Regions from separate parts of the Idiomarina solivarensis genome, predicted to be linked through region 2. Evidence: predicted binding sites of a transcription regulator. Region 2 holds the regulator's gene; the other holds the start of a gene.
The links. The regulator ArgR, encoded in region 2, controls arginine synthesis, uptake and breakdown. The targets are predictions, from matches to a motif close to ANTGAATANNTATTCANT.
Positions count from the first base shown of each region.

Region 1: gltB (glutamate synthase large subunit) is a predicted target of ArgR. The motif match lies at 4,924-4,941, and genes of this name have one in related genera.

Region 1 is NZ_JAVFHZ010000006.1:82,829-98,470, forward strand. Features, by position in the region: gene RBK99_RS10930 (FAD-dependent oxidoreductase) at 1-447, opposite strand, end outside; gene gltB (glutamate synthase large subunit) at 447-4,913, opposite strand; gene nadA (quinolinate synthase NadA) at 5,053-6,093, opposite strand; tRNA gene RBK99_RS10945 (tRNA-Lys) at 6,183-6,258, opposite strand; tRNA gene RBK99_RS10950 (tRNA-Lys) at 6,290-6,365, opposite strand; gene ybgF (tol-pal system protein YbgF) at 6,494-7,207, opposite strand; gene pal (peptidoglycan-associated lipoprotein Pal) at 7,281-7,817, opposite strand; gene tolB (Tol-Pal system beta propeller repeat protein TolB) at 7,869-9,218, opposite strand; gene tolA (cell envelope integrity protein TolA) at 9,230-10,147, opposite strand; gene tolR (protein TolR) at 10,150-10,572, opposite strand; gene tolQ (protein TolQ) at 10,575-11,285, opposite strand; gene ybgC (tol-pal system-associated acyl-CoA thioesterase) at 11,289-11,699, opposite strand; gene ruvB (Holliday junction branch migration DNA helicase RuvB) at 12,097-13,116, opposite strand; gene ruvA (Holliday junction branch migration protein RuvA) at 13,126-13,743, opposite strand; gene ruvC (crossover junction endodeoxyribonuclease RuvC) at 13,756-14,292, opposite strand; gene RBK99_RS11005 (YebC/PmpR family DNA-binding transcriptional regulator) at 14,293-15,042, opposite strand; gene aspS (aspartate--tRNA ligase) at 15,059-15,642, opposite strand, start outside.
Region 2 is NZ_JAVFHZ010000003.1:146,313-161,954, forward strand. Features, by position in the region: gene RBK99_RS06575 (hypothetical protein) at 1-218, shown strand, start outside; gene RBK99_RS06580 (DUF885 domain-containing protein) at 432-2,180, opposite strand; gene RBK99_RS06585 (Dyp-type peroxidase) at 2,297-3,250, shown strand; gene argR (transcriptional regulator ArgR) at 3,226-3,699, opposite strand; gene mdh (malate dehydrogenase) at 3,887-4,819, shown strand; gene ispB (octaprenyl diphosphate synthase) at 5,334-6,305, opposite strand; gene rplU (50S ribosomal protein L21) at 6,498-6,809, shown strand; gene rpmA (50S ribosomal protein L27) at 6,825-7,082, shown strand; gene cgtA (Obg family GTPase CgtA) at 7,199-8,359, shown strand; gene folA (type 3 dihydrofolate reductase) at 8,431-8,931, shown strand; gene RBK99_RS06625 (DUF3718 domain-containing protein) at 9,042-9,416, shown strand; gene RBK99_RS06630 (alpha/beta hydrolase) at 9,564-11,015, shown strand; gene RBK99_RS06635 (ATP-binding cassette domain-containing protein) at 11,019-11,753, shown strand; gene RBK99_RS06640 (ABC transporter permease) at 11,753-12,898, shown strand; gene RBK99_RS06645 (NAD(P)/FAD-dependent oxidoreductase) at 13,264-14,583, opposite strand; gene RBK99_RS06650 (GNAT family N-acetyltransferase) at 14,957-15,526, opposite strand; gene ahcY (adenosylhomocysteinase) at 15,526-15,642, opposite strand, start outside.

The sequences.
Region 1 (15,642 bases), on a different contig from region 2:
AACTCGCTCCTGGCGCTGAGTGACTCCGCTTAAGTCCGGACGCCAGCCCTGCTTAAAGGCTTCGTCGACCATTTGCTTTTCAATACTGCCAATGGTCACTGCGCCAAAGCCGTCATTGAGCGTGCAAGCCCCCTCACACAGGCGATCCTGAGGGCATACCCTGCCGCAGATTTCAGGCAAACTGTTGGTTTTATGCATCAGCTCAGCCGCTTCTATAACCCGCCCTTCGTTTGCCAATTCCAACCACTGGGGAATGTAATTATGCACTGGGCACTGCCACTCACAATAGGGGTTGCCGCAATCCAGGCACCGATCAGCCTGACCTTGTAACTGCACATCCGGCATAGGGTCGTAAACTTCTTTAAATTCAATGCGGCGTTCTTCAACCGAGCGTTTCGGCGGGTCAATGCGTTGCACGTCTAAAAACTGATAGATATTTTTGTTCATTACATCACCTGCACTCGTAATTCTGCGGTCGACCGCGCTCTATGCCCAAGCAGCTCTTTGACATCTGCGGATTTCGGTTTCACGATATAAAAGCTACCGACAACCTGCTCAAAATCACGCAATAGCTCACGGGAGTACTCGCTACCTGTCGCTTCGTGATGCTCATTGATTAGACCGCGTAGATGCTCTTGAATAATTGGAGTGTCCAGTGGAACCGCCTCAACCAGTTCGTGGTTAAGCCGGCGATGTAAATCACCATCGTTGTCTCTTAAATACGCAAAACCACCGGTCATGCCGGCACCAAAGTTAATGCCGCAGTCACCTAATACCACCACAATCCCGCCGGTCATGTATTCGCAACCGTGATCACCAATACCCTCTACCACAGCGGTAGCGCCGGAATTTCGCACGGCAAAGCGCTCGCCAGTGCAACCTGCCGCATAAAGTTTTCCGCCTGTGGCGCCATACAAACAGGTATTCCCCATAATCACGGACTCATGAGTCTTATAACGACAACCTGCAGGAGGTTTAATGGTGAGCTCTCCACCGGCCATACCTTTGCCCACATAGTCGTTTGCGTCCCCTGTCAGGTGCAGCTTTAATCCCCCCGCATTCCAGGCACCAAAACTTTGTCCGGCGGTACCAATAAAACCTAACGTAATGGGTGCAACCGCCATTCCCTGGTTTCCATGCTGGCTTGCGATGTAGCCAGATACACTTGCGCCGACCGAACGGTCATCATTGCGAATAGTGAGAGACCAGTGCCCCCCGCTGCGCGTATCAATGGAACCTTTGCACAGCGCGAGTAAACGCTGATTCAATTTACCTTCATCAAAAGGTGAATTTTTGTGCGTGCAATATAGCGCGTGATTCGAGCGAACTCCGGCTGAATCCAACAGAGCGTTCAACTGCAACTGTTGCTGACGTTTGGTTTCACCTACCAGACGCTCCAGCAGATCGACCCGTCCGATAGCATCGGTCAGCTGAGTCAAACCCAGAGTCGCCAAAATATCACGGACCTCTTCAGCCATAAATTCAAACAGCTTAACCACACGCGCCGGTAAACCCGAAAAATGTTCGCGGCGCAGCGTTTCATCCTGTGTCGCCACACCAGTCGCACAGTTATTCAGGTGGCAAATACGTAAATATTTACAGCCCAGCGCAATCATCGGTGCGGTGCCAAAACCAAAGCTCTCAGCACCTAAAATTGCCGCTTTTACAATATCCATGCCGGTTTTCAATCCACCATCCACCTGCAGCCGAATCTTGTGACGTAAATTATTTGCCACCAGGGCTTCATGCACTTCGACCAATCCCAGTTCCCACGGAGAGCCCGCGTATTTTACCGACGTCATTGGGCTTGCACCGGTTCCGCCGTCGTAGCCGGATACGGTAATTAAATCCGCATAAGCTTTAGCGACACCGGTGGCAATGGTGCCAATTCCGGGGGTCGAAACTAGCTTCACCGAAACCACTGCTTTTGGATTGACTTGTTTTAAATCAAAGATCAGCTGGGCTAAATCTTCAATCGAATAAATATCATGATGCGGTGGCGGCGATATCAAAGTAGTGCCTGCCACGGCATAGCGCAACTGAGCGATTTCAGCCGTGACTTTCTCACCGGGCAACTGTCCACCCTCGCCGGGTTTAGCGCCTTGAGCAACTTTTATCTGAATAACATCGGCATTCACCAGATAATGTGGCGTCACACCGAAGCGACCAGATGCCACCTGCTTAATACGGGAATTTTTCGGGCTGTTGAACCGCTTGGGATCTTCTCCCCCCTCTCCCGAGTTAGAGTGGCCGCCTATTTGGTTCATCGCGATAGCAAGTGCTTCGTGTGCCTCCGCGCTCAATGCACCGATGGACATAGCCGCCGTATCAAACCGCTGGTACAAACGTTCTTTGGATTCAACGTCGTGTTTTTCAATGTTAGGCGTCTCAGGTAGCCTAATATTGAGTAAATCACGCAGGTGAGTGACCGGTCGCTGATTTACAAACTTCGCATAGACATTGTAGTCTCGCTGTTCTCCGCTAATGACGGCTCGCTGCAACGCGGTGACAACATCTGGGTTATAAGCGTGATACTCGCCCCCGTGTACGTATTTTAGTAGTCCACCCTGGGCGAGAGGTTTACGTTTTAACCAGGCTTTATGGAAGCTTTGTTGCAGATCCTGCTGAATATCCTCGAAGCCCGTGCCGTCTATCCGTGCCGGCACGTTAGCAAAACAACAGCGGCGAACGTCTTCATTCAACCCTACCGCCTCAAATAATGAGGAACCTCGATAACCTGACACGGTAGCGATGCCCATTTTTGACAGAATTTTCAGGAGGCCTTTATTGAGACCTTGCCGGTAATTTAACAGCGCTTCCCTAATAGCCAATTCGATTTTTCCTCGGGCAACAAGTTGCTCGACTGATTCATAAGCCAGGTAAGGGTATACTGCCGTGGCTCCCAGACCAATCAGGACCGCGATATGATGGGGGTCGCGTGCTGACGCTGTTTCAATAATAATGTTCGAATCACAGCGTAAATCATCTGCAATTAAAGCCTGCTGAGTTGCCCCCACAGCCATCGCTGCAGGTATCATCAATTCTTCCGGCTGCAAATTTCTGTCACTCAGTATCAGAATGACCGTTTGCTCATCCTTAACCGCACTTTTCGCGCGTTCAACCAGGTTCTCAATCGCTTGTTTTAAATTGCACTGTTCAGGTCTAAAGGCCAGCGACAAGGTTGTTGCCCGGTAGTGTTGTGCATCCAGTTCGCGCAGCTGCTTTAAATCGGTGTACATTAAAATTGGAGACTCGAACACGACTCGGTCAGCGTCACCGGAAGCCTCATTAAACACGTTGTGCTCCCGGCCAATAATAGTGGAAAGCGACATCACGTGACGCTCACGTATCGGGTCAATGGCCGGGTTTGTTACTTGTGCAAACTGCTGTCGGAAATAGTCGTACAGCAAACGAGGCTGCTTTGACAGCACAGCGGTTGGCGTATCGTCTCCCATTGATCCGACCGCTTCCTGACCATCTTTAGCCAACACACTGATAATTTGCTGTAATTCTTCTTCAGAATACAAATAAGCTTTGTGAAGAATCAGCATAGTTTCATCGTCATACAAACGCTTACCCAGCTTATCGGCATGACTCCGCTCAAAGGGTATCAAATGACGGCGATGTTGCTCCAACCATTGCTTATAAGGGTGACGTTGCTTCAACTCCTCTTCAATCTGATCGTTGTACCAAATCTTTCCGGTGTAGGTATCTACCGCCATCATTTGACCCGGACCTAAGCGCCCTTTTTCAATCACTTCCTGCTCATCGTAGTCCCAGATTCCAACTTCGGAGGCTACCGTCAAAATGCCGGAACGAGTCAAAATATACCGAGCCGGACGCAAACCATTTCGGTCCAGACTGCAAGCTACGTGACGCCCGTTGCTCATCACAACACCAGCAGGTCCGTCCCAGGGTTCCATATGCAGAGAATTAAATTCGTAAAAAGCACGCATTTCATCTGACATGGTTGCGTCACCCTGCCAGGCTGGAGGAATTAACAATCGCATAGCCCGAAATAAGTCCATCCCTCCGGCTAATAAAAGCTCCAGCATATTATCCAGCGATGCAGAGTCTGAGCCCGACAAACCCACTAACGGTTTAGCTTCTTGCAGATCAGGCAGTAAAGGAGTCTGAAATTTGTAAGCCCTGGCCTGAGCCCATTGCCGGTTTCCCCGTATGGTATTTATTTCCCCGTTATGTGCGAGAAAACGAAAAGGCTGGGCCAGAGGCCACCGAGGCTCAGTATTGGTCGAAAACCGTTGATGGAAAACACAAATAGAGGTTTTCATCTCAGAATCTGCTAAATCGGCATAATAGGCTGGTAAATCCGCCGCCATCATCAACCCTTTATAGACCAGCACCAAGCTCGACAACGAGGATATATACAGTTCATCCTGATTGGGAATGTGCTTTTCAATACGTCGTCTTGCCATGTACAAGCGTCTTTCTAAATCTTTCTTTCGCCAGCCCGGAGGCGCGGAGACCAACACTTGCTCTATCATCGGCTCAGAGGACTTTGCTCCCTCCCCTAATACATCATTGTTCACCGGCACTTTACGCCAGCCAGTCACGGCTAAGGTCTCTTGTTGGAGTTCTTGTTCAATCAGCTGACGTGCCGCCTCTCGTTTGTCTTTATCGCGGCTGAAAAAAACCATACCAACGGCAAATTTCTTGCTCAGCTGCAGGCCTTGCTTTTCTGCAAACTGACGGAAAAATTGCTCCGGCATCTGTAACAGCAAACCGCAGCCATCACCGGTTTTTCCATCGGCACCAATGCCACCCCGATGCTGCATACGGTCCAACGCCTTAACAGCGGTAGAAATTAACCCTTGTTGCGCTTGCCCATTAATATTAACAATAAGGCCAAAACCGCAGTTGTCGCGCACTTCAGCTGGATCATAAAGTCCCATGCCTACACCGTCCGAATAATTATTCAATAAACTTAGATTAGCATGCACTTGTTTACTTCGGTAGGTGATGTATTTATGCCGATTATAAATACCTTGTATAAGGCAGGAATTAAAAAGGCTCCCGAAGGAGCCTGTTTCATTATTTTAAGCTTGCCGCAAATTCGAGCATTCGATCCAGTGGCACCATGGCCTTTTTGCCTAAGGCTTCGTCCACCTGTATTTCGTGAGCCTCACCACCTTCTGCCAGAGCTTCTTCTATCGCTTTCAGACCATTCATTGCCATCCATGGACAGTGTGCACAACTACGACAGGTTGCGCCATTTCCAGCGGTCGGGGCTTCGATAAACGTCTTGTTCGGTTGCAGCTGCTGCATTTTGTAAAAAATGCCTTTGTCCGTCGCCACAATAAACGTCTCGTTAGGCAGTTCCTGACTGGCTTTTATCAATTGGGAGGTGGAACCCACAGCGTCCGCAAGCGCTACAATATTTTCAGGTGATTCAGGGTGAACAAGAACAGCGGCTTCCGGATGAAGTTTCTTCATGTCCAGCAGAGCTTTTGCTTTAAACTCGTCGTGCACCACGCAGGCGCCTTGCCATAACAGCATGTCTGCGCCTGTCTCACGCGCAATATAGCCGCCTAAGTGGCGATCGGGAGCCCACAGTATTTTCTCACCTTTGGCATCCAGATAGTCAACAAGCTCAAGCGCCATGCTCGAGGTTACAACCCAATCGGCCCGCGCTTTAACCGCTGCAGAAGTATTAGCGTAAACCACAACAGTTCTATCAGGGTGCTGGTCACAAAATTCAGCGAATTTTTCCGGAGGACAGCCCAGATCGAGCGAGCATTCCGCTTTTAACGTCGGCATGAGCACTTGCTTATGAGGTGTTAATATTTTTGCGGTTTCCCCCATAAAGCGAACACCAGCCACAATCAACTTCTGAGCAGAGTGGTCACGACCGAATCGCGCCATCTCTAGCGAGTCAGCAACACAACCGCCAGTTTCTTCAGCTAACGCTTGAATATCGGGGTCGGTATAGTAATGAGCTACCAACACAGCATCTTCTTCAATCAAAAGCTGCTTAATACGACTGATTGTTTTTGACTTATCTTCTGCGCTTAGCGGTTTAGGCTTTGGCGGGAAAGTATAGTCGAGGCTGTCCAGTGTTTGAATTTCGGTCATGATACTACGGCTTAATTTCCAAGTGTTCTTGATATATTGGGATTATTATAACTGAATTCAAGAGAGGCTTGTAGCTATGTCATTGGAAGTGGTGGGTTGTGCAGGATTCGAACCTGCGACCAATTGATTAAAAGTCAACTGCTCTACCAACTGAGCTAACAACCCGTACTTGGATAGATATTTTTTATTGGCGACGTGGTGGGTTGTGCAGGATTCGAACCTGCGACCAATTGATTAAAAGTCAACTGCTCTACCAACTGAGCTAACAACCCAACGCCAATAATGTTACCAATTCTGCTTGGCAACGGCGGCATAGTTTACTGAAATAGTGCGGTTATGCAACTGAAAATTGAAAAAAACCGTGCAACTGCTTAATTCACGAACACATGTTGCAGACTTGTTATTTATTTAGTCGTTGTTTGGCTAAATTTGCTTCAGTGCTATCTGGGTATTGTTCAATCACTTGCTTGTAATACGCCTTCGCATCTGCCGTTTTACCCTGCTCACTAGCAATTGCTCCCAGCTTCAATAAGCAGTCGCCTCGTTTATTACTGTCGGGGTATTTATTAACCACAGTTTCGAAATGCTGTTTTGCTTTATCATATTGGCGTTCGGCAAAAAACAATTGCCCTAGCCAATAGTGAGCATTAGGAACATAGGTCGAATTTGGAAAGTTCTTCAGAAAGGATTCAAATGCAGGTATCGCAGCATCGTAGCGCTTATCTTCAAGCACTAAAGCGATAGCTTCATCATAAGCGTCATTCTCACTCAAGTTCTGAGAATAGCCGCTGCCGTCAGTTTCTGTTGGAACCTGCTTAAGGTTATTGTAATTACTACCAGCATTATCAACTTGGCTATTGGTGTCTTTTAAATTACTAAAACGACGATCAATTTCCTGATACAGCTCGCGCTGACGTTGTAATAACTGCTCGAGACGGTACTCATGTTCTTCAGTTATTCCTCTTAACTCAGCAACATCTTGCTGCAAAGAGTTTAACTGATTAAGCATCTCTAGCTGAGCACCTGAACGCGCTTCGAGCATGCGCTCAATTTGCGATAGTCGTTGCTCAACACCACTCGACGATGACAATCCAGAAACAGGTGCCTGGGCCATAACAGCCCCAGGCACACAGAAACATACAGCTAACAGCGTTTTTCTCATGAACTACCCGTTCGTTTATCTTAGATTAATAAACTAATACAGCGCGACGGTTTTTCGCGTATGCGCTTGGATTCGATTCGTTAATCAACGGCTTCTCTTCACCATATGAAACCGTAGAGGTTTGAGAATCCTGAACACCTAAGTTTTGCAGGTAGTCTTCAACGGCCTGAGCACGACGCTCACCCAGTGCAATGTTGTACTCTGGAGTACCGCGTTCATCGGTGTGTCCTTCGATAACAACTTTCACTGATGGGTTTTTAACTAAGTAGTCAGCATGCGCGGCTAACAGGTCAGTGTATTCAGATTGAATATTAGACTTGTCGAAAGCGAAGAAGATCATGTGCTCTTTACGCAACGCTTCCATTTTTTCCTGACGCTGTTCTTCAAGTTTTTCTGCTCGTTCTGCTGCACCAACTTCAACACCAGAGTCTTGCTCTGCTTGTTGATTTGTCTCTTGGCTTGTGCCCGCACCTGAATCGGTTTCTTGGTTTGAGCTACAAGCGGCCAGAGTCGCCATTGGTACAACGATTGCCAGAGCTTTAAAAAGTTTAGTAAGCTGCATCCTTTTCGTCCTTATCGTTTTATCGAACAATTCAACCATTCAGGCTTTGTTTTACATAAATGGCGACCAAGCCGGTGATTTAACCTCACCGTCGGTTGCCGGTAATCGTGCTTTAAAGCGTCCATCGGTAGAAACCAACGCCAGTACTTGCTTATTGTTATGCGTTGTACTGTAAATGACCATACTGCCATTTGGCGCCATACTCGGTGACTCATCCAGCGACGTCTTTGTCAAAACTTGCATCGGTCCACGCGGGAACTCTTGCTTAGCAATATGATAGTTGCCCCTCGTGCGGTTAACCAAAATCATATCATTGCCTGATGGCGATACTGTACCACCTAAGTTTTGTTCACCTTCAAACGTTAACCGTCGAACCTGACCCGAAGATAAATTTACGCTATATAGTTGTGGTCTGCCACCTCTTTCTGAGGTAAATACCAAAGATTCACCATCAGGTGTCCAATTAGGTTCTGTATCAATCGTACGACTCCGAGTAATACGTTGCAAGTCCTTAGTATTAATATCCATTACATAAAGTTCAGGATTACCATCTTTTGATAGCACCATAGCTAATTTATCACCATTAGGCGAGAAAACCGGGTTGCCGTTAATGCCTGGATACGAGGTGAGCTTTTCACGCTCAGTGGTGTAAATGTTTTGTAGAAAAATTTCTGCCGTTTTATTTTCAAAACTAACGTACGCAAGCTGAGTCCCATCCGGAGACCACGATGGTGACATCAAAGGCTCGGGACTACGAAGCAGAATTTTCTCATTGGCCCCGTCGTAATCAGCTACCGCTAATTTATAAGGATAACGGTCATCATAATTAACCGTGACATAGGCAATTTTGGTCATGAAAGCGCCCGGCTCGCCGGTCAACGCTTCATAAACCACATCGGAAATTCGGTGGGCGTACGTACGAAATTGATCGCCATCAATTACGCTGGAGCGCGAATCTAAAATATGATCATTACTTTGCACAAGATCACCATTGCGTAACATTTGTGAGTCACCGCCGGTAATCTGACCTCTCAGTACATCGATAAGCTCAAATTTGACCATGTATCGATCGACCGAATAAGGCTCTATCGAACCCACCAAAATTGCTTCAACACCCAGTTTTGCCCAAGTCGAATAATCAATATCCGCACCTTTTACAGGACGCTGTGGCATGGCGCTTAAAGGAATAGGATTAAACTTACCACTACGCATCAGGTCCGCCGAGATAACGTCAGTCAGTCCGCCTGGGGCTTCTCCTTCACCCTTCCATTGAAAAGGAACTACCGCAATCGGGCGTGCTGTATCAATACCTTCCGTGATGACGATTTCGAGTACCCCCGCTCGAGCAAAAGAGCTGAGCGCGATAAAGAGTAATATGCTGTTAATTAATATTTTTTTCATCGGTCACCTTGTTACAACTGGGGTTTTACAGTCAATTTAATGGTACTCATCTGTTCATAAACTTCAGGATTATCAGAAACGGGTAATGTTGTCGCTTTTAACACCGCATTCTGTGCTGAGCGACAGACATTAGGATCGCCATTACCGGTCGTTACCGACTTCACGAATCCGCTAGCCGCAACTTGAATAGTCAATTCACAGGATTTACCTTTCATTGACTCGTCAACGTTCCAGTTTCTCTGAATCGTCTGTTGAATGAGTGCTTGATACTTTTCTAATTCTGTTAATATCTGTCGCTGCCGCGCGGCTTGCCGACGGGCTCTTTCGGCTTCCATTTCTTCTTGTAACTGCGCCTCGCGCTCAGCCGCTTCTCTCTGTTGCTGTTCTCTTTTACGTCTCTCTTCCTCACGTTTGCGCCGCTCTTCTGCCGCTTTACGCTCAGCTTCTTCAGCTTCACGTTTGCGTTTTTCCGCAGCTTTCGCAGCCGCTTCGGCCTCTGCTCGCTCCTGAGCCAAACGTTCCGCTTCTTTCTTTTCTTGGGCCGCCTGTTTGCGCGCTTCTGCGGCTTCCTTTTTTTCCAGTTCTTGTTGACGCTCAATTTCCGCTAAGCGTTGCTCCTCACGCTCACGTGCCCTGCGAACTTCTGCAGCACGCTTTTCCAACGCTTGCATCCGGCGCTGCTCCGCTGCTTTTTCTTCCGCTTTCCTTTCGCGGATTTTTTCGGCTTGCTGCTGAATTTTCGCTTTGTCGACGGTTACCGCACTGACGACTTCCTCGGACACGTCGAGATCACTTTGTTCTAAGTTGATTTCTACGGCTTCGGGTGTTGAAGGTGTAAACTCAAAGCTGATTAACAATACCACCGCTATTACAGCGTGTATTGCAATCGAATATATCAGCGGTAAAGTTAAGCTCTCTGTTTTTGCCACAACTAATTATCCGAAGAGTCTGTCATTAAACCAACTGATGGCACACCGGCTTTTTGTAGTAGCACCATCAACTGGACAATTTGATTATAAGATACCGAACCGTCGCCGTTGACCATTACGGGAGTACCGGGTTCAACTTGCAAGTGGGCAGCAACCAATGTCGCTAACTCATCCGCCTTCATTGGCGTATCCTTGCTATCGCCTTGGTTCAAATAATAACGCCCTTCCGCATCAACGGATGCGATTAAAGGCGGTTTACTCTCTTCAGAAAGCGGTTCTGCTGAAGCTTTCGGCAGGTCAACTTTTACACCTTGCGTGATTAACGGTGCTGTCACCATAAAAATAATTAACAGAACCAACATCACATCGATGTACGGAACGACATTGATTTCCGCAACCGGCTTACGACGTTTGCGTGGCATCACCATCATACCGTTTCACCCTCTGCTTTATTTTTACTCGCCTGAGCTGCAGACTGTCTTTGCAAAATTGAAATGAATTCATCAATAAAGTTCATGTATTGATTATCTACTTTTTCAACTTTCGTTGTAAAACGGTTGTAAGCAATAACTGCGGGTATTGCAGCGAACAAGCCCATTGCCGTTGCGATAAGCGCTTCTGCAATACCTGGGGCGACCATAGCTAAAGTAGCCTGTTGAACGGCCCCTAAGGCAATAAAGGCATTCATTATTCCCCACACCGTCCCGAATAACCCTATGTAGGGGCTTATCGAGCCAATAGTCGCAAGAATGCCTAAATGATTATCCAGCTTTTCAGTTTCTCTGGCGTGAGCCACGCGCATCGCCCTAAAAGCACCTTCGAGCATAACCTCGGTATTTGCCGCAGAATGGTTCCGAAGTCGCGCATACTCTTTAAAACCAGCATGAAACAGCAGCTCCATACCCCGGGCATTCTTTGCCCGAGCCGAAATTTCCTGGTAAAGCCGAGCAAGATCGACACCAGACCAAAAACGGTCTTCAAACTTAAACGCATCGGTTTGTGCCTGTTTCAGCACTTTCCTGCGTTGGAAAATCAGCACCCAGCCCCATACCGACATCGCCAGTAACATTACCATAACCAGCTTAACCAATAAGCTGGCTTGCATGAATAAATCAATAAACGATAATTCTGCTTGCACGCTTTAAACCCCTGACTGAATACGCAAAATTATTGGTTCTGGAATTGCGACAGCCCGCATAGCCTTATTATCTACGCAAGCGGCTAAAACTATCGCCCGACAGTGCACACTGCCATCCTTCGCCAAAACTTGTTGTTCAAAAACTAATGACGCTTTCTTTATTTTTATCACTTTGACCGTTACCGTTAACTCAGCGTTAAACTTAGCGGCCTGCCGTAAGTCCAATTCTACTTTGCGAACGACAAAGGCTCTATTGTGAGCCAACCAAGTATCCTGTTCAATCCCTAACGATCGTAACCATTCTGTTCGGGCTCTTTCAATAAACTTGAGATAGTTCGCATAATAAACAATACCACCTGCATCCGTATCCTCGTAATAAACCCGGATCGGCCATTCAAAGTCACAATGAGACATTAGCACCTCAAGTAAAGTTCCGAAAAGTTACCTTTGTGTAATATTTTGTAAAGAAGCCTTTAAAACTGTTACTGGTTACTTTATCAGCAGAATTTTTTTTATGTCAGAATTAAGTAGCTAAAATATTAACATTCTGTTTTTTAAATGCTTTTTTGTTTTGTTATAAATATGTTGTGCTTTTTTTAATCGAATCATCAATCTTGCGGATTAGTTTTAGTAATGCGAACATCTAATTTTTCTTGTTTGATCAGAATCAGTTTGGCCTTATAATACCCAGCATATCAGAGGCGAAGAGATTGGTTGTCACTTCTTCTTAGATTGTTTATGAATAGATTGTTCCCTGGATTTAACTTCCTTCTTGTTGTTCTGTTTGCCCGCACATTGTGCGGGCTTTTTTTTACTTTTCCGGTGTTAGGCCAAAGTGCTGATAGGCTCGAGGTGTGGCAATTCGCCCACGAGGCGTACGTTGTAAGAAACCTTGCTGAATAAGATAAGGCTCAAGCACGTCTTCTATCGTATCTTTTTCTTCACCAATTGCAGCTGCAAGGTTATCCAGACCAACGGGACCGCCCATAAATTTTTCCATTATGGCCAGCAGCAACTTCCTATCCATATAATCAAAACCCGCCTGATCGACATCGACCATTGTCAGCGCCGCATTCGCAATTGCTTCATCAACGTCACCATTACCTCTAACTTCAGCGTAATCCCGGACACGACGTAATAAACGGTTAGCAATACGGGGCGTACCTCGTGATCGACGCGCTATTTCCCGAGCCCCACCGTCAAGCATTTTGACATTCATGAAATGCGCGGAACGCGCCACAATATCGGTCAATTCATTAACGTCGTAGAACTCAAGCCGCTGAACAATGCCAAAACGATCGCGAAGCGGTGACGTCAGTGCTCCGGCCCTGGTGGTTGCACCAATTAATGTGAAAGGGGGTAAATCGAGCTTAATAGAGCGAGCGGCCGGCCCCTCACCTATCATAATATCCAACTGATAATCTTCCATTGCCGGGTATAGAATTTCTTCGACAACCGGGCTTAAACGGTGAATTTCATCAATGAACAACACGTCGTGTGCTTCGAGGTTGGTCAACAAAGCAGCCAGGTCCCCGGCTTTTTCTAGAACCGGTCCTGAGGTCGTCTTAATACTAACGTCCAGTTCGTTAGCGACAATGTTCGCCAGAGTGGTTTTACCCAACCCGGGAGGACCAAATATTAACAGGTGATCCAGTGCCTCTTGTCGTTTCCGTGCCGCCTCAATGAAAATCCCCATTTGCTCTACAACGTGCTTCTGACCGGTATAATCTTTCAGGGTCTTGGGTCGTATCGCGCGATCAACAGCTTCATCTTCTCCCTGTACTTCGGGCTCAATAAGTCGCTGCGTTGCTATTTGATCGGCTTCAATCATCGGGCTTCCTTACGACAGCTGCTTAAGCGCCAGTCGAATCAAAGTCTCACTGTTATGCTCTGCAGAGTACACTTTTTGCAGAGCTTTTTCAGCTTGATTTTCTTTATACCCAAGTGATTGTAAAGCGCTAATAGCGTCGGCTCGTGCATCAGCTGGATGTTCTCTTGCGTCCGTCCCCTGGTTGTCGACAGGGGTACGATCGGTAAATGGCGTTGCTGGTTGCCAATCTTTTAGGCGATCGCGCATTTCAATTACCAGTCGCTCAGCCGTCTTTTTACCTACGCCGGGTAATTTTACCAGACGGGTCACGTCATTTTGGTTCACCGCAACAACGAATTCGTCGGCTGACATACCAGATAAAATAGCCAGAGCCAGCTTAGGCCCAACGCCCTGAGTTTTAATCAACAACCGGAACAGTGAACGCTCAGACGAGGAGATAAAACCGTACAGTAGCTGGGCATCTTCACGCACCACAAAATGGGTGATCAGTTTTATGGTTTCACCTACCGCTGGCAACTGATAGAAGCACGTCATTGGCAACTGAATTTCATAACCAACGCCTTGCACATCGAGTACGACTTCGGGCGGCTGTTTACTGGTGAGAACTCCCTGAATATGACCTATCACTTTTATACTCCGTTAACGCAAGCGTCCGCGAACAGTTTTACGCGCAGCGCCTGCCATTTTAATTAGATTCTGTGAACTATGAGCGTGGCATAAAGCAACGGCCAACGCATCGGCCGCGTCTTCTTGCGGGCAGCGCTGTAAACTCAGTAAGGACATCACCATATGTTGTACCTGCGACTTTTCCGCACCACCATTTCCCACCACAGCCTGCTTAATTTGCCGCGCCGAGTATTCAGCAACTGGAAGCTCTGCACAAGCAGCAGCGACAATTGCAGCCCCCCGAGCCTGTCCCAGCTTCAACGCTGAATCAGGGTTTTTCGCTATAAAAACCTGCTCTATCGCAAACTCATTGGGTTTGAACTGAGTAATTAATTCGCTAACGCTGTCGTGTATGCGCCGCAGTTTTTCAGCCAGTGTTAAAGGCTCTTTAGCTGTACCAATTGCCTTTATACAACCACTGCCCAGGTAATTGATTTGCCGCCCTCGTTGCTCGATAACGCCATAACCGGTTATTCTTGAGCCCGGATCAATACCCAGAATAATCGCCACTTAATCGTCCAGTCGCGCAATAATCTCATCAGAGATATCGGCATTATGGTAGACGTTCTGCACATCATCTAAATCTTCCAGTGCATCCAGTAACTTTAAGAAAGTCCGCGCAGATTCTTCATCCAAATCCACCCGCGTATCAGGCACTTGAGTCACCTCAGCATTACTAGCCTCTAATTCTTTGGCATCCAGAGCGTCTTTAACAGCACCAAAGTTTTCCGGCGATGTCATCACATCAATACTGCCGTCTTCGTAAGTGATGATGTCTTCGGCTCCGGCTTCTAGAGCGGGTTCCATAATCTGCTCTTCGGTTACGCTCTGCGGGTAACTGATAACCCCTCTTTTATTAAATAAGTAGGCAACCGAACCGTCCGTCCCCAGATTACCGCCCATTTTACTGAAAGCATGACGAACATCTGAAACCGTTCGGTTTCGGTTATCTGTCATACATTCCAGCAGCACCGCTACGCCATTAGGGCCATAACCTTCGTAGGTCAGCTCATCAACGTTGTCGCCTTCAAGATCACCTGAGCCGCGTTTAACCGCAGTGTCGATGGTGTCTCGTTTCATATTATTCGATAAGGCTTTATCAATCGCTGCGCGCAAACGCGGATTCGTTTCAGGGTCTCCGCCGCCTTCGCGGGCAGAGACCGTAATTTCACGAATTAATTTGGTGAAAATCTTGCCGCGCTTAGCGTCTTGCGCGGCTTTTCGGTGCTTAATATTAGACCATTTAGAATGACCAGCCATATCTCACCTCTGTTGATTACTCGTCTTCCTTAACAATACTTTTTACGCCCAGTTCTTGCAATGCAGCAGGGTTTGCTGCGCCAGGAGCATCGGTAAGAACGCAGGCTGCAGTGGTTGTTTTCGGGAAGGCAATCACGTCACGAATTGAGCTTGCCCCAACCATTAACATAACCAGGCGGTCTAAACCAAAAGCCAGGCCGGCATGCGGTGGTGTGCCATACTTCAAAGCTTCCAGCAAGAAACCAAATTTTTCCTGAGCTTCATCTTTTTCAATACCCAACACCTCGAACACCGCTTGCTGCATGGCATTTTCGTGGATACGAACCGAACCACCGCCAAGTTCAACACCGTTTAAAACCATGTCATAAGCATTAGAAATTGCGGCTGCGGGGTTAGCTTTTAACTCTTCCGGGGTCACATTAACCGGCGCGGTGAACGGATGGTGTAATGCGGCCAGGCTACCGTCATCGGCAACTTCAAACATAGGAAAGTCAACAACCCACAATGGCTTCCACTCATTGCTAACCAGCTCAAAATCTTTACCCAGTTTCAGTCGTAAAGCGCCCAAAGCCTCGGCAACAACATGCGATTTGTCTGAAC
Region 2 (15,642 bases):
TTGATTTCGCCACCAATAAACTTGGCGATAACCCTTTGCAATTTCCTGTTTCTCATGAGCTTGAGGCGTTAGGTATCACTGACTATCGAGTGGTGCTAGTGGATAACTATAAAATCTTATTTCGTTTAGATGAGAAGGCCCGGGTGAGCTACGTCATGGCCTTTCTACGACAGAAACAGAATACCCAAGATCTGCTTTACCAAATAACAATTTGGTAGCCTGATGCTCTTGCATCAGGTGAGATGGTTGAACACCTCACCTGACGTAGAACGTTAGGCTACAAAACTTGGCGGGAGAACAGCGAATAGTGAGTGCGACAAATGGTTACAGGGCCTCGTTTGGAGGTGTGCAGCGCCATGGATGGCGCTGCTCAAGCCCTACAGGGAAGTACTTGTGGGCGTCCTCCACACGAGGCCCTGTAACCTAAGCGCTCATGATTTCTTCTGTTCAGCAATCCAGTTGTTGATGTGTTGTTCGAGTACTTTCAGTGGCACGCTGCCGTTTTCCAGTATGGCATCGTGGAATTCACGAATGTCGAATTTATCACCTAACTGTTGCTCGGCTTCAGCGCGTAAACGCTTAATGGTTAGTTCACCCAACTTGTAAGATAACGCCTGTGCCGGCCAGGTAATGTAGCGGTCAATTTCAGTTTTCACGTTATGCAGTGACAACGCTGTGTTACTGGCCATGAATTCCATCGCACGCTCACGGCTCCAGCCTTTGGCATGCATACCTGTATCCACCACTAAGCGTGCCGCACGCCACATTTCGTAGCTTAGGCGACCAAAGTTGCTGTAAGGGTCCTGATAGAAGCCGGCTTCCAGCCCCAGGTACTCTGAGTACAAACCCCAACCCTCACCAAACGCGGAAATATAGGTTTGCTGACGGTATTCCGGTAAGTCTTCTAACTCGCCGGCAATGGCATTTTGTAAATGGTGACCCGGCACGGCTTCATGCAATGTCAGTGCTTCCATTTGGTACAGCGGACGGCGGTCCAGCGCGTAAGTATTCACCCAATAAAAACCAGCACGGTCATCACGGTTGGTACCTGAGTAACGACCTGTGGTGTATTTCGGAGCAATTTCTTCCGGTACGGGGGCTATGCCATAAGGCTTACGCGGTAAGGTTTTGAACAGTTTCGGTAACTGCCCGTCCATCTTCTTTGCTATCCAGGCTGCGTAGTGCAGTAATTCTTCCGCGGTTTCCGGATAAAACTGGTCATCGGTACGTAGAAATTCGACAAACTCATCGAAGCTACCGTCAAAGCCACTGGCCTCAATTGCTTCAAGCATTTCACCGCGAATACGAGCCACCTCACGCAAGCCAATTTGATGAATTTCATCGGCAGTTAAATCTAAGGTGGTGTAGTGCTTAATGCGGTTTTGATAAAACGCTTCCCCGTTAGGTAGCGCGCTGGCGCCAATCGTTTCGCGTGCATTGGGCAAATACTCCGTCACCATGAAGGTAAAGTAGTCGTCGTAGGCCGGCATGACCTGGTCATCAATCGCGGTCAGCGCATCTTCTTTTAGCTGCAGCCACTGCTCGTCTGCAATGAAATCCGGCTGCTGCATGAAAGGCGCAAAATAAACGCTTTTTTCCGCATCCTGCACAATATAAGCCAATATACTTTCTTCAAAACCGGCCATCGCTGCCGCTGGCTGGGTGTAGCCTTCTTCAATTGCTTTACGTAACCAATGAGTCTGCTGTGCCATATAGCGCGGGATGGAGCGCAATTTTGCTATATAATTCTGATAATCTTCAGCGTCTTCGAAAGACGTACGCGCAGGCATAAACGCTAACGAACTGTGGAAGCCGCCCTCTGCCGTCAAGGGCATGTAGTGTGCTTTAAAGCGGTATTCATCCACGCTGTTCTTTAGCGTATAGTGAATCATCGCGTGGTTGATCTGATCTTCCTGGCTTAGTGACGTAAGTTGAATTGCATTCAGTTGCTCTAGCCACTTTGCTTGTTGCTGATAGCGTTTCTCTAATGCTTCCGGGGACATATCGGTTAATTCAGTTTCGCTGGACGTATTCAGCCCTTCCCAGATCGTGTCAGCCAACTGGTGAAATTGAGCCGCTGGCGTCTGTTGCTCAACGCTGTCACGCTGTGGTTGGTTGTTAGCGGTGGTTGTGCAGGCCGTAAGCCCAAGCAAACCAAAAATAAGTATCAGATTACGCATGATTTTTCCTTGCGGTGTCATAACGAATACAGGCATTCTATAATGCCTCTTGCGCTATTTAATGTAAAAGCGAATAGAACGAACCCACAAAAATAACAGTTAAACGGGAGAATAGGGTGGATAAAGCTCAGTCAGGAGTCTACGCGGAACCCAATCTGCATGGTCTGACGTTGTTTTGTCATGTCATGAGCGACGACGTTGAAAGTTTACGTCGTAAACTCGCCCGCTTTCCAGCGATTTTACGTGATCTTGACGCTCGTTTCTCCGAGGGCATGTTAACGGGGTTTGTCGGCATCGGCGCCGATTATTGGGATGTTCTTTATCCGCACAAGCAACCGCTTCATTTGCAGGCGTTTCCAGAGTTGAGCGATGGTGATCGTGAAGCCCCCCGACACCCGTTTGATCTCATTATTCAAATTCGTTGCGACCGCTTCGACGCCAACTACCTGGCCGGACGTACATTAATAGAATGGTTTGGTTATGACATTGAAGTGGTTGAGCAAATCCGTTCTTTCCGTTATCTGGACGGCCGTGATTTAACCGGCTTTATTGATGCCCCCGATAACCCCAGGGGAATGAGAAAACGAAAGGCGTCCCTTATTGAAGAAAAAGACGATGCGGACTTTGTCGATGGCAGTTATTTGTTCGTACAGAAGTTCCGCCACGACTTACGGCGCTGGGACCAGCTTGGCCCGGAGAAGCAAGAGCAACTGATGGGCCGGGAAAAGGTGTCCGGCGAACGTTTATCAGAAGCGAAAATAGAAGGCGTTACCCATGCGGCCAAAAGTCGTTTAATTGACAACAACGAGCAGCCCATTCCGTTATTGCGACAAAACATGCCCTGGGGTGACTTACGCGAGCAGGGCTTGCTCGCTATGTATTTTAGTCACACGCCGAAATTAGTGGTTCAGTGGCTTAAGAATCGTTATTACGCCGACGAACAAGGGGCTTATGACCCATTGCTTGATTATTCTCAGGCCGTGTCCTGCTCCGGATTTTTCGTGCCATCCGCGCGTTTTATGCAAGAGAACAAAGAAGTACCTGATTATGAAGAAGGCAGTACGGCCTGATTAGCAAATAATTCTCTGACTTTTTGCAGAGTAAAATCGATATCGGCTACCTTGAGCGGTGCAATAAAGATAGTGTCGTCACCGGCAATGGTTCCCAGTACACCTTCTTTTTTACCGACAGAATCAAGCAAGCGCGCAATGAGTTGAGCCGCGCCCGGGCTGGTGCGAATAATGACCATCACATCATTATGCTGAATATCCAGTACAAGCTGGCTTAATGGTGCGCGGGTGGACGGAACCGCTAAATCAGGCGGTAAGCAATACACCATTTCCTGCTTAGCATTGCGAGTGCGCACGGCTCCTTGTTTGCTCAACATACGCGACACTTTGGACTGGCTAATGTTATCGAAGCCCTCAGCTTTCAAGGCGTTAACAATTTCTCCCTGAGAGCCGTAACGCTCTTCACGAAGCAGAGTTTTAAAAGCGTCAAGTAACGTGTCTTGCACCATGAGAGTGTTCAATTCCTATGCCGATTACATGCTATAATGAGCACCAGTGTACTGCATTAACAGGCGCTGTTCGAGTCCTTAATGTGTCGCCCGCAAAGTTGTATTTTTAGCGATATAGGAGTACAGTTTTGCCCCAAATTCTGCATTTTTACGCAGTTTAAATTGACTAACAAAAACGGAGTCTGAGATGAAAGTAGCCGTATTAGGTGCGGCCGGTGGTATCGGCCAGGCATTGTCATTACTTCTGAAAACCCAATTACCAGCCGGTTCAGAATTATCGCTGTATGACGTTGCGCCAGTAGTTCCAGGTGTAGCGGTTGACTTAAGTCATATCCCTACCGACGTGAAAGTAACAGGCTTCGGTAAAGATGACCTGGCATCGGCGTTGGTTGGTAGCGACATCGTATTAATTCCTGCCGGCGTACCGCGTAAGCCGGGCATGGATCGTTCTGACCTGTTCAACATGAACGCAGGCATCGTTAAGAATTTAGTACAAGGCGTTGCTGACAACTGTCCAGACGCTTGTGTTGGTATCATTACCAACCCGGTCAACACAACGGTTCCAATCGCTGCTGAAGTCCTGAAAAAAGCAGGCTGCTACGACAAGCGTAAATTGTTCGGCGTGACCACTCTGGACGTTATCCGTTCAGAAGCCTTTGTTGGCGAATTGCGCGGCTTAAACCCAGCAAACGTTAACGTACCGGTTATCGGCGGTCACAGCGGCACAACCATTCTGCCATTGCTGTCACAAGTTGAAGGTGTTGAGTTTACTGAGCAAGAAATCAAAGACTTAACTCACCGCATTCAGAACGCAGGTACGGAAGTGGTTGAAGCCAAAGCCGGCGGCGGATCAGCTACCCTTTCTATGGGGCAGGCAGCAGCACGTTTTGCACTGTCATTGCTGAAAGGCTTACAAGGCCAGGACACTATTGAGTGCACCTACGTTGAAGGCCCGGGCGACAACGCCAAGTTCTTCGCACAACCTGTACGCTTAGGCAAAAACGGCGCCGAAGAAATTCTGTCTTACGGCAAGCTAAGTGCTTTCGAACAAAAATGCATGGACGACATGCTGGACGGCCTGAAAGGCGACATCCAAACTGGTATCGACTTCGCCAGCTAAGCTTTCAGCAATCCGCTCTTGAAAATATTGGGGCGGGCCAGCATTGGCTGGCCATTGCAGGTTATCTTCCGAAAGACGCCTGCAAGTACGTCCCTGTAAGGCTTGGGCAGCGCCATCCTTGGCGCTGCACACTTTCTCCAGATAAACCTGCAATGACTTTTCGCCAATACTGATCCACCCCAACATTTCCACGCTACTTACTGAAGAGTGCTTCTCAGGCTCAATGTTTAAATATCTCAACTGAAACAGAGTGTTGGTTGTGAGTTATCAGGCTACGGAAATGGTTGATGGGGCAGGGTGTTGGCTTGTAAGCGTTAAGAGTGTTGAGGGCTTCCGTGGCGGAGTGTCGGCGAAGGCTACAGAGTTGATTGGAAATGCATAAAGCGGGAAGGGTTCTGTTTCGGAGGTGTGTAGCGCCATGGATGGCGCTACCCAAGCCCTACAGGGAAGTACTTGCGGGCGTCCTCCGAAACAGAACCCGATCCCCCAAGGCATTTCTTTCCTCCAAGCCTGCCTAAGCCACTCGGTCGACTGCCAGGTGGGTTAGGGCGAGTAAGGCTTGTTTGTAGTCAGAGTCCGGCAGTTCGCTTAAGCATTGGCGTGCTTGTTCGGCGGATTCTAGCGCTTGGTTACGGGTGTACTGTAGTGCGCCTGTGCGCTCCATAGCAGTGAGTACGGTTTGTAAGTGCTCACGTCCGTCGCCTTGTTCAATGGCTTCACGAATCAGCTTTTGTTCTGTTTCGTTGCCGTGCCACATGGCGTAAAGCAACGGTAGTGTTGGTTTACCTTCTGCTAAGTCATCTCCGGCATTCTTACCCATAGATTCGCTGTCCGCGGTGTAATCCATCAAGTCATCGACTAACTGAAACGCGGTGCCAAGGTAACGACCGTAATCGGCCAGTTGCTGGGTTACTTTCTCGTTTTGCGCGGTGAGCACGCCCGCTAATTCGGTGGCCGCCTCAAATAACTTAGCGGTTTTGCCGTATATCACATTAAAGTAGCTGGCTTCTGAAGTATCGGGGTCATTGCAGTTCATTAACTGCAGCACTTCACCTTCAGAAATAATGTTCGTGGCGTCTGCTAAAATACGCAATATTCGCAGTGAATCTAAATCGACCATTAACTGAAAAGCGCGGGTATAAAGGAAGTCACCAACTAAAACACTGGCTTCGTTGCCGAATACGGCATTGGCGGTTTTCCGTCCGCGGCGCAGCTCTGATTCGTCCACAACATCGTCGTGGAGCAGAGTCGCGGTATGGATAAACTCGATAATTGTAGCAAGTTTGCGATGATCGTTACCGTCATAACCCAAAGCGCGGCAGGCGAGTATAGCAAGCAGTGGGCGTAAGCGTTTACCGCCACTGTTGACAATATAAAGGCCTAACTGGTTAATTAAGGCAACGTCCGATTGAAGTTGTTCACCTATTAAGGCATTAACACCAAGCATATCGTCTTTGGTTAATGCGTTAATGGACTGCATATCCATCATAGATATCTGTTTATTTACAAAATTTAACGGAAAGGAGATGGTACACTATTTATAGCGGCGCGGAAACTCAAACCGCGGTCAGCAGCGTAGCCCTTAAGTTCAAATTAAGGGTTGCGATCATTGGCGGGATTACGTACAATTCGCGCCCTGATTTGAATTTGGATGCCCAATAGGGTTGTGGAGAATAATATGTACGCAGTATTCCAAAGTGGCGGTAAGCAGCACCGTGTGTCTGAAGGCCAAATCGTCCGCCTGGAAAAACTGGAAGCAGCTACCGGTGATGTAGTTGAATTCGACCAGGTTTTGATGGTTTCTGACGGCAGCGATGTAAACATCGGTGCTCCGTTCGTGTCCGGTGGTAAAGTGAAAGCGGAAGTGATTGATCACGGTCGTGGCGATAAAATTAAAATCGTTAAGTTCCGTCGTCGTAAGCATTCTCGTCGTCAACAAGGCCATCGTCAGTGGTTCACGGAAGTGAAAATCACTGGTATCAACAGCTAATTAAGGAGTAACTTCATGGCACATAAAAAGGCTGGTGGTTCTACTAAAAACGGTCGCGACTCAGAGAGTAAACGTCTCGGTGTTAAGCGCTTCGGTGGTGAGTCTGTATTAGCAGGCAACATCCTGGTTCGTCAACGTGGTACTAAGTTCCATGCAGGAGCTAACGTTGGCATCGGTAAAGACCACACATTGTTTGCAACCTCAGAAGGCAAAGTGTCTTTTGACGTGAAGGGCAGCAAAAACCGTAAATTTGTGAGCGTTATTACTGACTAATAACGTGAACATAAACTGAAAAGTTTCGGTTCTGAAAGCCCTGCCTTACGGCGGGGCTTTTTCATATGTGCTAGAATTTTGCACAGTATTCTATAAGTGATAAGTAGCAGATTGCGATGAAATTCGTTGATGAAGTAGAAATCCGCGTAGACGCGGGTGACGGTGGTAATGGTTGTATCAGTTTCCGTCGCGAGAAGTACATTCCCAAAGGCGGCCCTGATGGCGGCGATGGGGGCGACGGTGGTGACGTCTACCTGGAAGCAGATGAGAACCTGAATACCCTGATTGACTATCGTTTTGAGCGTTTTCACAAAGCTGAACGCGGAAAAAACGGTATGGGCAAAAACTGCACCGGCAGGCGCGGTAACGATATCGTGTTGCCTGTTCCTCCAGGCACACGTGCTACCGACATTGACACTGGCGAAGTTCTTGGCGATCTGACAAAACATGGTCAGCGTTTAATGGTAGCCAAAGGTGGCTTCCATGGCCTGGGCAATACACGCTTTAAAAGCAGTGTTAACCGTGCGCCCCGCCAGAAAACTGACGGTACGCCAGGCGAAGTACGCCCGCTGAAGCTGGAACTGATGTTGTTGGCTGATGTTGGCTTGTTAGGCATGCCGAACGCAGGCAAGTCCACCTTTATTCGCTCCGTATCGGCTGCGCGGCCAAAAGTAGCGGATTATCCGTTTACTACCCTGATACCTAATTTAGGTGTGGTCCGTCCGGCACCGCACAATAGTTTTGTTATTGCTGATATTCCTGGTCTTATTGAAGGTGCCGCGGAAGGGGCCGGGCTTGGTATACAATTCCTGAAGCACCTGGAGCGTTGCGGCTTATTGTTGCACCTGGTCGACTTAGCGCCTTTTGATGACACCGATCCTGCCGAGCAGGCGCGTATTATCATCAACGAACTGGAAAAATACAGTCCTAAGCTGGCGGAAAAGCCGCGTTGGCTGGTTATTAATAAAGTTGACTTACTACTGGACGAAGAGATCCAGGAAAAAGTGGATGAACTGGTTAAAGCCCTGGACTGGGACGGCCCTGTGTTCCAGATTGCCGCGCTGGAAGGGCGTGGCAGTGATGCGCTTTGTCGGGAAGTGATGTCTTATCTGGAAACCCTGCCTGCACCGGATACCGAGAAGCAGGAAGAAGCTGACCCGGTCGAATTTATGTGGGACAGCTACCACGAAGAGGTTCTGGAAGAGACGCTGGACGACGATGAAGATGACGACGATGATGATGATGATCACGACGTTGAAGTTATTTATCAGAAGTAGCCTGACATTTATGTCAGGTGAGATATTTGCCCTGACGTAAATGTCAGGCTACGCATTAAGGGCATCACCGAATGAAAATATCGCTTGTGGTCGCAATGGCGGAAAATCGGGTTATCGGAAAAGACAATAAAATGCCATGGCACCTTCCCGATGAGTTGCAGTATTTCAAAAAAATTACCTTGGGTAAGCCAATTGTTATGGGGCGCCGAACTTTCGAATCAATTGGCCGCCCCCTACCAGGACGCAAAAATATCGTTCTAAGTCGTCGAACGGATCGTTCGGAAAATCAGGACAGTCAGGTAGTTTGGGTCTCTGGGGTACAACAAGCTATAGCCGCTGCCGGGCCCGTCGATGAGGTTATGGTTATTGGTGGTGGAAAAATTTATGAAAATTTTTTGCCGTTGGCTGACCGACTATATGTTACGAAAATAGAACTAAATGTTGCGGGCGATACCTTCTTTCCTGATTATCACCAAGTCGGTGACTGGCAAGAGGTTGAGCGGCAAGACTTTGCCGCAGATGAGCGTAACTCGCATAATTTTACTACTCTTATTTTCGATCGAAAACGTTAATAAGAAGTTATAAATTCAGTGACTTACGACAATTTGAGCCCATTGCAGAGGGCTTGAGTTCGTAGTATCATCTTGATGAATTTTTGAACAATCTTGTGATGGGGTTTTAGATGAAAGCGATTGTATTAGGCACCATGATGGCTGCTGTAGCAGTAACTGGCGCAACTTTTTCGAAAAGCGCAGAGGCGAACCAACTGGCTTTGAGCTTATGCACATACGTACAGGGCGATGACACCATGCGTATGCGTAAGAAATTGCGCGACTCTCGTGTCCGTGTACGTGATATCTACACTGGTATTCAGTGTAATGGTCAAAGCTTACTGCAATTTGCAATGTCAAACGGTTCACAAGATATCGGCGAGTTCATTGTTGGTCGTCTATCTGTTGAAGAACTGAAAAGCTCTGGCGACTATGAGTGGGCTCAGGCTAACGGTCACGGCGGTAGTGCAATTGCCCAGGCTATTAAAGAGCGCGCCGGTCTTTAATAGCTGATCCGCTTTTTATTTTATTGAAACCCGCAACTCAGTTTGCGGGTTTTTTACATCTTCTAACAAATCAGTCAGTGACTTACCTTGTAATCCTCCCCTGTTCTCTACGACAATAGATCCGTTAAGCAGACAAACGGAATTATTATGAAACGATGGATGGTCTTATCTTTGCCATTACTGTTGCTGGGACTATTACCACTAAGCAGCTTGGCGCAAACTAAAACGACTGAGTCAACAAGTTGCTATTTGCCCGGGGTAAAAGAACAGTTACTTTGTGGAACCGTATCAGTCCCGGAAAACTACGCAGAGCCCGACGGTAAAAGTATTGGTATTTATTACGCCATTCTTCCCGCTGTGCAGGAAGGGGCAAAGCCCGATCCTATGTTGGTTTTGGCCGGCGGGCCGGGTCAGGCAGCAACAGAACTTGCACCCATGATTACTCGGATGTTTGAAAGTGTTCGTCAAAAGCGCGACATTTTACTGATAGATCAACGCGGTACGGGTAAAAGCCATCCACTGAAATGCGATATTCAGCGCCCCGACGAGTTAATCCGGGCGGACGATGAGCAAGATCTTGAAGCCTTAAGCCGCGAGTGCCAAAAGCAATATCCGGATACCGACACAACCCAGTATCACACCGTTAATGCGGTTAAAGATTTTGAGCGGGTGCGTGAACATCTCGGTATCGAGCAACTGAATTTGTACGGTGGCTCCTACGGCACACGCGTTGGGCTGACCTACTTACGGGAAGCGCCTGGTTCTGTCCGCACGGCAACTCTGGATGCTGTAGCGCCGCCTCAGGTAGTGATAGGCCCGTTCGGACAACACGGGTCCGATGCCTTTCAGGAAATGATAGAAGACTGCGCAGAACAAACGGCTTGTAACGAGAAGCTCCCGAACCTGGAACAAGATTATTATCAGGTGATGGATAAGTTACAAGAACAGGACGTTCTTTTGGACACAAGAGACCCTCTGTCTTTTGAGCCGCTGCAGATAAAGCTAACACCAGGCCGGTTCAGCTCCATTGTTCGAGTGGCCTTGTATCACCCAAGCACCCGACAGCTATTACCTTATGCTATTCATTCCGCTGCGGTGGGGAACTACCATGGCATTCTGGGGTTAATGGGCGGCACCATGTCGCAAAACAGTATTTATTTAGGACTGATGTTGTCAGTGGTTTGCGCTGAAGACTTACCCAGAGCAACCCCGGAACTCCTAAAAGAAGACGGAAATAATACGTTTATTGGCAGCCGTACCGGAGATGCCTTTATTGATATGTGCGCCGGTTGGGAGTCATCAACAGCACCGGGCTATTGGTCTGATCCAATTGTGAGCGATAAACCCGTATTGTTACTATCGGGTGAACTGGATCCGGTAACGCCACCAGAGTGGGGAGATTTAGCGCGACGTACATTACCTAACAGTAAACATTTGGTTGCACCGAATGCCAGTCACACCATTGCCAGCCATACCTGCGCCAATAAAATCATTGCGAAATTTATAGAGCAAGGCTCAGTTGAAAACATTGACGGTAGCTGTCTACAGAAGCAAAGACTGAAACCTTTTGTGCTGAACCAAAATGCAGCGGGGCTATAACGCATGATAAATGTAGAGGCACTGACAAAATCATTTAAGAACGTGCAGGCACTGGATTCTCTCAGTTTTCAGGCAAAAGACGGAGAAATAACCGGATTGCTGGGCCCTAATGGTGCGGGTAAGACAACCTGTTTGCGTATTATTTACGGGCTATTGCAAGCGGATACCGGCAAAGCCGAAATTGAAGGTGTTGATGCCAATCAGAACCCTATTGATGCGCGCCGCAATTTAGGCATATTTCCTGATAAGTTCGGGTTATATGAACGCTTAACGGTGCGGGAGCAAGTAGCGTACTTTGCCGGTTTGCACGGGCTTAAAGGCGAACAGCAGAAACAGGCGGTCGAGCAGGTAATAAATAAACTGGATATTGTCGAACTGGGAGACCGTCGTACTGCTGGTTTTTCTCAAGGCCAGAGAATGAAAGTTGCGCTCGCACAGGCACTGGTACACAGCCCTAAACATTTAATTCTGGATGAGCCCAGCCGCGGACTGGATGTTATGAGTACCCGAATTTTAAGGGACGTACTGCGTGAACAACGTGCGCAGGGTACCTGCATTTTGTTTTCCAGCCACGTGATGCAGGAAGTCGCCGCACTTTGCGACCGGGTGGTGGTTATGGCCAACGGTAAAGTTGCAGCAGAAGGTACGCCACAAGAGTTGTGCGACATGACAGGCGAAGAACAACTGGAAGACGCCTTCGTGAAAATTATTGGTACAGACGAGGGGATTGCGGCCTGATGAGTGCATTAACCTCCGTATGGAAAAAAGAGTTTCGAGACGCAATTCGTGATAAGCGCTCCGTTTTAGCAGCTATGTCGTATGCGTTTTTCGGTCCGTTACTCATGGCTGTTGCGTTCTTTTTTCTGATAACGCAGCTAACGGCCGAAGCCGATGTCGAAATTACTATTAAGGGTCAGGAGAACGCTCCCCAATTGGTTGAATTTCTGAGTGCAAATGGTGTGGTAGCTAAGCAAGATGAATGGGCAAAGACCGAAACACCCATCGTCTTGACCTTGCCGGAGAACTGGGAAGAAGGCATTCGTAAAGCTGAACCTGTGGAAGTGATACTGAAAGCTGATTGGTCAGCACAAAAACAGCAGACCGACATAAAGCGGGTGGAGCAAGCCGTGCAAGCTTATGCCAGCCAAATAGCCGCTTACCGTCTGACACTGCGTGGTATTGATCCACGCGTAGTGCAGCCTGTGCAGTTGCAAAAACAAGATTTGGCCACCCGAGGCTCAAAAGCCGCGATTATTATGGGCAGCGTGCTGGTGTTTATCATCCTGTCGGTGTTCTGGTCGGGTATGAACGTCGCAATCGACATCAGTGCTGGTGAACGCGAGCGCAACTCGTTAGAGTTTTTATTGAGCCAGCCGCTGAGTACCTGGGATATCGTCACTGGCAAAGCCCTGACCGCAACCACCTTCTCGCTGTTTGGCGCGATACTGTCGCTGGTGCTTATTCCCATTATCTTTGCTTATGTTCCTTTGCATGAAATAGGCATGAACGTGAACTTCAGCGTTGGCATGATGGTACTTATGTTTGTTCTGTTGGTGCCACTGGCTTTGCTGGCCACCGCTTTGCAGCTGTTTGTTTCTTTCCGGGCAAAGAACTTCAAAGAAGCGCAAACCTACATCAGCTTTTTGCTGATTATTCCCATGGCCGCATCGTTTGGCGTAGAATTCGCACGGCTCAAAAATCCCATACTCTACTATCTACCGCTAACCGGTCAGCATCAGGCCTTCTTGTCGCTCATACGCGGTGAAAGCGTCAACGTTATGGGCACCGTAGTCAGCGCAATAGCCACCCTGGCCGCCGCACTGCTGCTAATGAAATACATAGCCCGAATGCTCAAAAGCGAAAAAATCGTCTTTGGCCTATAGGGACAGGTTATTCACTTGTTTCGCTTGAGCATTGAATACTTCTGTGGCGGAGCCGCTACGAGCTCATCCATGAGGGCTTGACGAAGGCCATCCATGGCCTTCGACACTCCGCCACAGAAGTACTCAACACTCATAACGCTCACAAGCGAATAACCTGTCTTTCCGAGCCTATACTGATCGCATAAAGAAATTACGGGGTGAGGTGGTAGATAATAGTGAGCGCGTTAGACGGTTACAAGGGCTATTGTGGAGGTGTGCAGCGCCATGGATGGCGCTGCCCAAGCCCTACAGGGATGTATTCACGGGCGTCCTCCATAAAAGCCCTTGTAACCTCAGCGCTCGCCACCTTCCACCTGCCCCAGGGGTTAATCTCTTAGGCGACCGTAGTGGTAGTAGAGCCATTGGCCTAAGCGGCGGAAGCGCGGTAGTGGGAAGGGTTTTAATTGTGACTGGTAGTAGGGCAGTTCGGGCAGGGGGTGTCCCATGGCCGCTTCTGCCAGCCGTTGGCCGGCTAAGGCGGTAAAGCTCACGCCTGCACCGCAGTAGCCCATGCTGGCGTAGATATTGTCTTTCACATTGCCTATCCGTGGGTAGTCATCCAACGACACACTGACCCAGCCGCTCCAGAAATGCTCCCACTCGTTCACTTCCCGCAGCTGCGGGAAAGTCTGGTGTAATGCTGCCAGCAGGCGCTTTGCGTAAAGTGGATTGCCGGCACTTTTTCCCTGAATGGCCCCCCGGCCGCCAAACAGCAGACGGTTATCGGGCAGTAAGCGAAAGTAATATTTCAGAATGCGAGTATCCATCATGGCGTATTGCGGAGACAGTCGAATACTCTCAACTTGAGTTTCAGTCAGCGGTGGCGTAGTAATAATGCTCGACAGTACCGGTAGCGAGCGACTGGCAAGCTCAGGCAGTAATTGCCCTGAGGTATAGCCGTTAGAACAAACTAACAGCTTACGGGCGCGTACAGCGCCTTTAGCGGTTTGCAAATACACGCCTTTGCCGCCAAGCGACACAGCGGCGGTTACCGGACAATGTTCAACTAACTGCGCACCTGCAGAGGACGCCCGTCGGGCCGTAGCCGCAGCGAGTAACATAGGGTTAAGCGCAAAGCAGTCTGTGAAGCGCAAGGCCGAGTGGGCCTGGGGACTGGCAATAATGGCCGAAAGTTCCTCCCGGGTGAGCCACTCAACGGGTTGGTTAAACCGTTTCAGTTGCTCATATTGTTGCTTTAATGGCGCAATAGCACTGGGGCGGTGAGCAATTTTAAGATACCCCCCGTGTTGGCGCTGACCGTGTTGCGGGCACTCACGCAGGGTTTCCTCAACTAATTGAAGCGCGGTTTGGTGTTCGCCTGCAATGCCACGTGCCGTCTCTTCACCGAAACGCTGCGCCCAGGCAGATAGTCCCAAACGACCGGTACTTTTCATCACAAACCCGGCATTACGCGAGGAGCAACCCCAGGCTAACTGGTTAGCTTCAAAAACCGCAACGGAGCGCCCGTTCTCAGCCAAAACCCGTGCCGCATTTAAGCCCGTATAACCCGCACCAATAATCGCAAATTCCACTTCCTCCGGCGCATCCACACACTCCGGAAAGTCAGCCCGCGTATGCTGCTGCCAGTAACTCGCCTCAGGCGCATCACGCGGCCCCGGAGGCCCATCAACCAAAGGATCATACATAATCACCTACCTAGTAAAGCGGAGAAGGGCAGGTTGCTCACTTGTTTCGCTTGAGCATTGAAGGCCTTGATGGCGGAGACGCTACGAGCTCATCCATGAGGGCTTGACGAAGGCCATCCATGGCCTTCGACACTCCGCCATCAAGGCCTTCAACACTCGTAACGCTCCCAAGTGAGCAACCTGCCCTGCTAGAATATACGGTAAATTGCGGCGGGTACGTAAGGTGTCAGGTAGTGAGCGCGCCCGACGGTTGCAGTGGGCTACTATGGAGGTGTGCAGCGCCATGGATGGCGCTGCCCAAGCCCTACAGGGATGTATTCACGGGCGTCCTCCATAGTAGCCCATGTAACCTCAGCGCTCGCTATCTGGCTCCTTACGTATCAAACCGCAGTAGCATTTCGCCGGCGTTGCAGTAGCAGGTGCCGTCGCATACCGGGCAGTAATAGCCGTCTTCAACTGAGGCTTTGTACCAGCGTTTTTCGTGTTGCTTAATCATTTCGCCACCGCAGCGGGTAAAGTATTCATACGCGCTGTTTTTAGGGCTTTGCATCCAAATGTGTGCAAGTCCACCCCGGCAACCCAGCTGCTTGGCAGCTTCAATACTGCGATGCAGCAGGCCTTTGCCTATACCTAACCCGCGCGCTTTTTCTGATACTGCGGCACACTTAAAGTAGCACAGTTTGTCAGCGCTAATCGGCCAGGCGTCGGGTGTGCAAAAGTCATCAATAGGCCATTGGCCGGGCGCCAGGGTAATTCGTATACCTAAGGGCGTATCACCGCGCAGGGCAATCCAGTTGAGTTGTACGTCACCTACGGTACCGGCATCCAGATACTGTTGAAAACTGTCTTCGTTCAGGTAGTTGTCACCATGAACTTCATTGGCCAGATCAATAACGGCCGCCGAATCGGCAGCCGTTATTTGACGATAAATAATATCGCTCATTAGTAACGGTAAAGGTCAGTCTTAAACGGACCTTCTTCATTTACGTGGATATAAGCTGCCTGCTCACCCGTTAGCTTGGTGATGACACCACCAAAACCCTGCACCATGTAACGCGC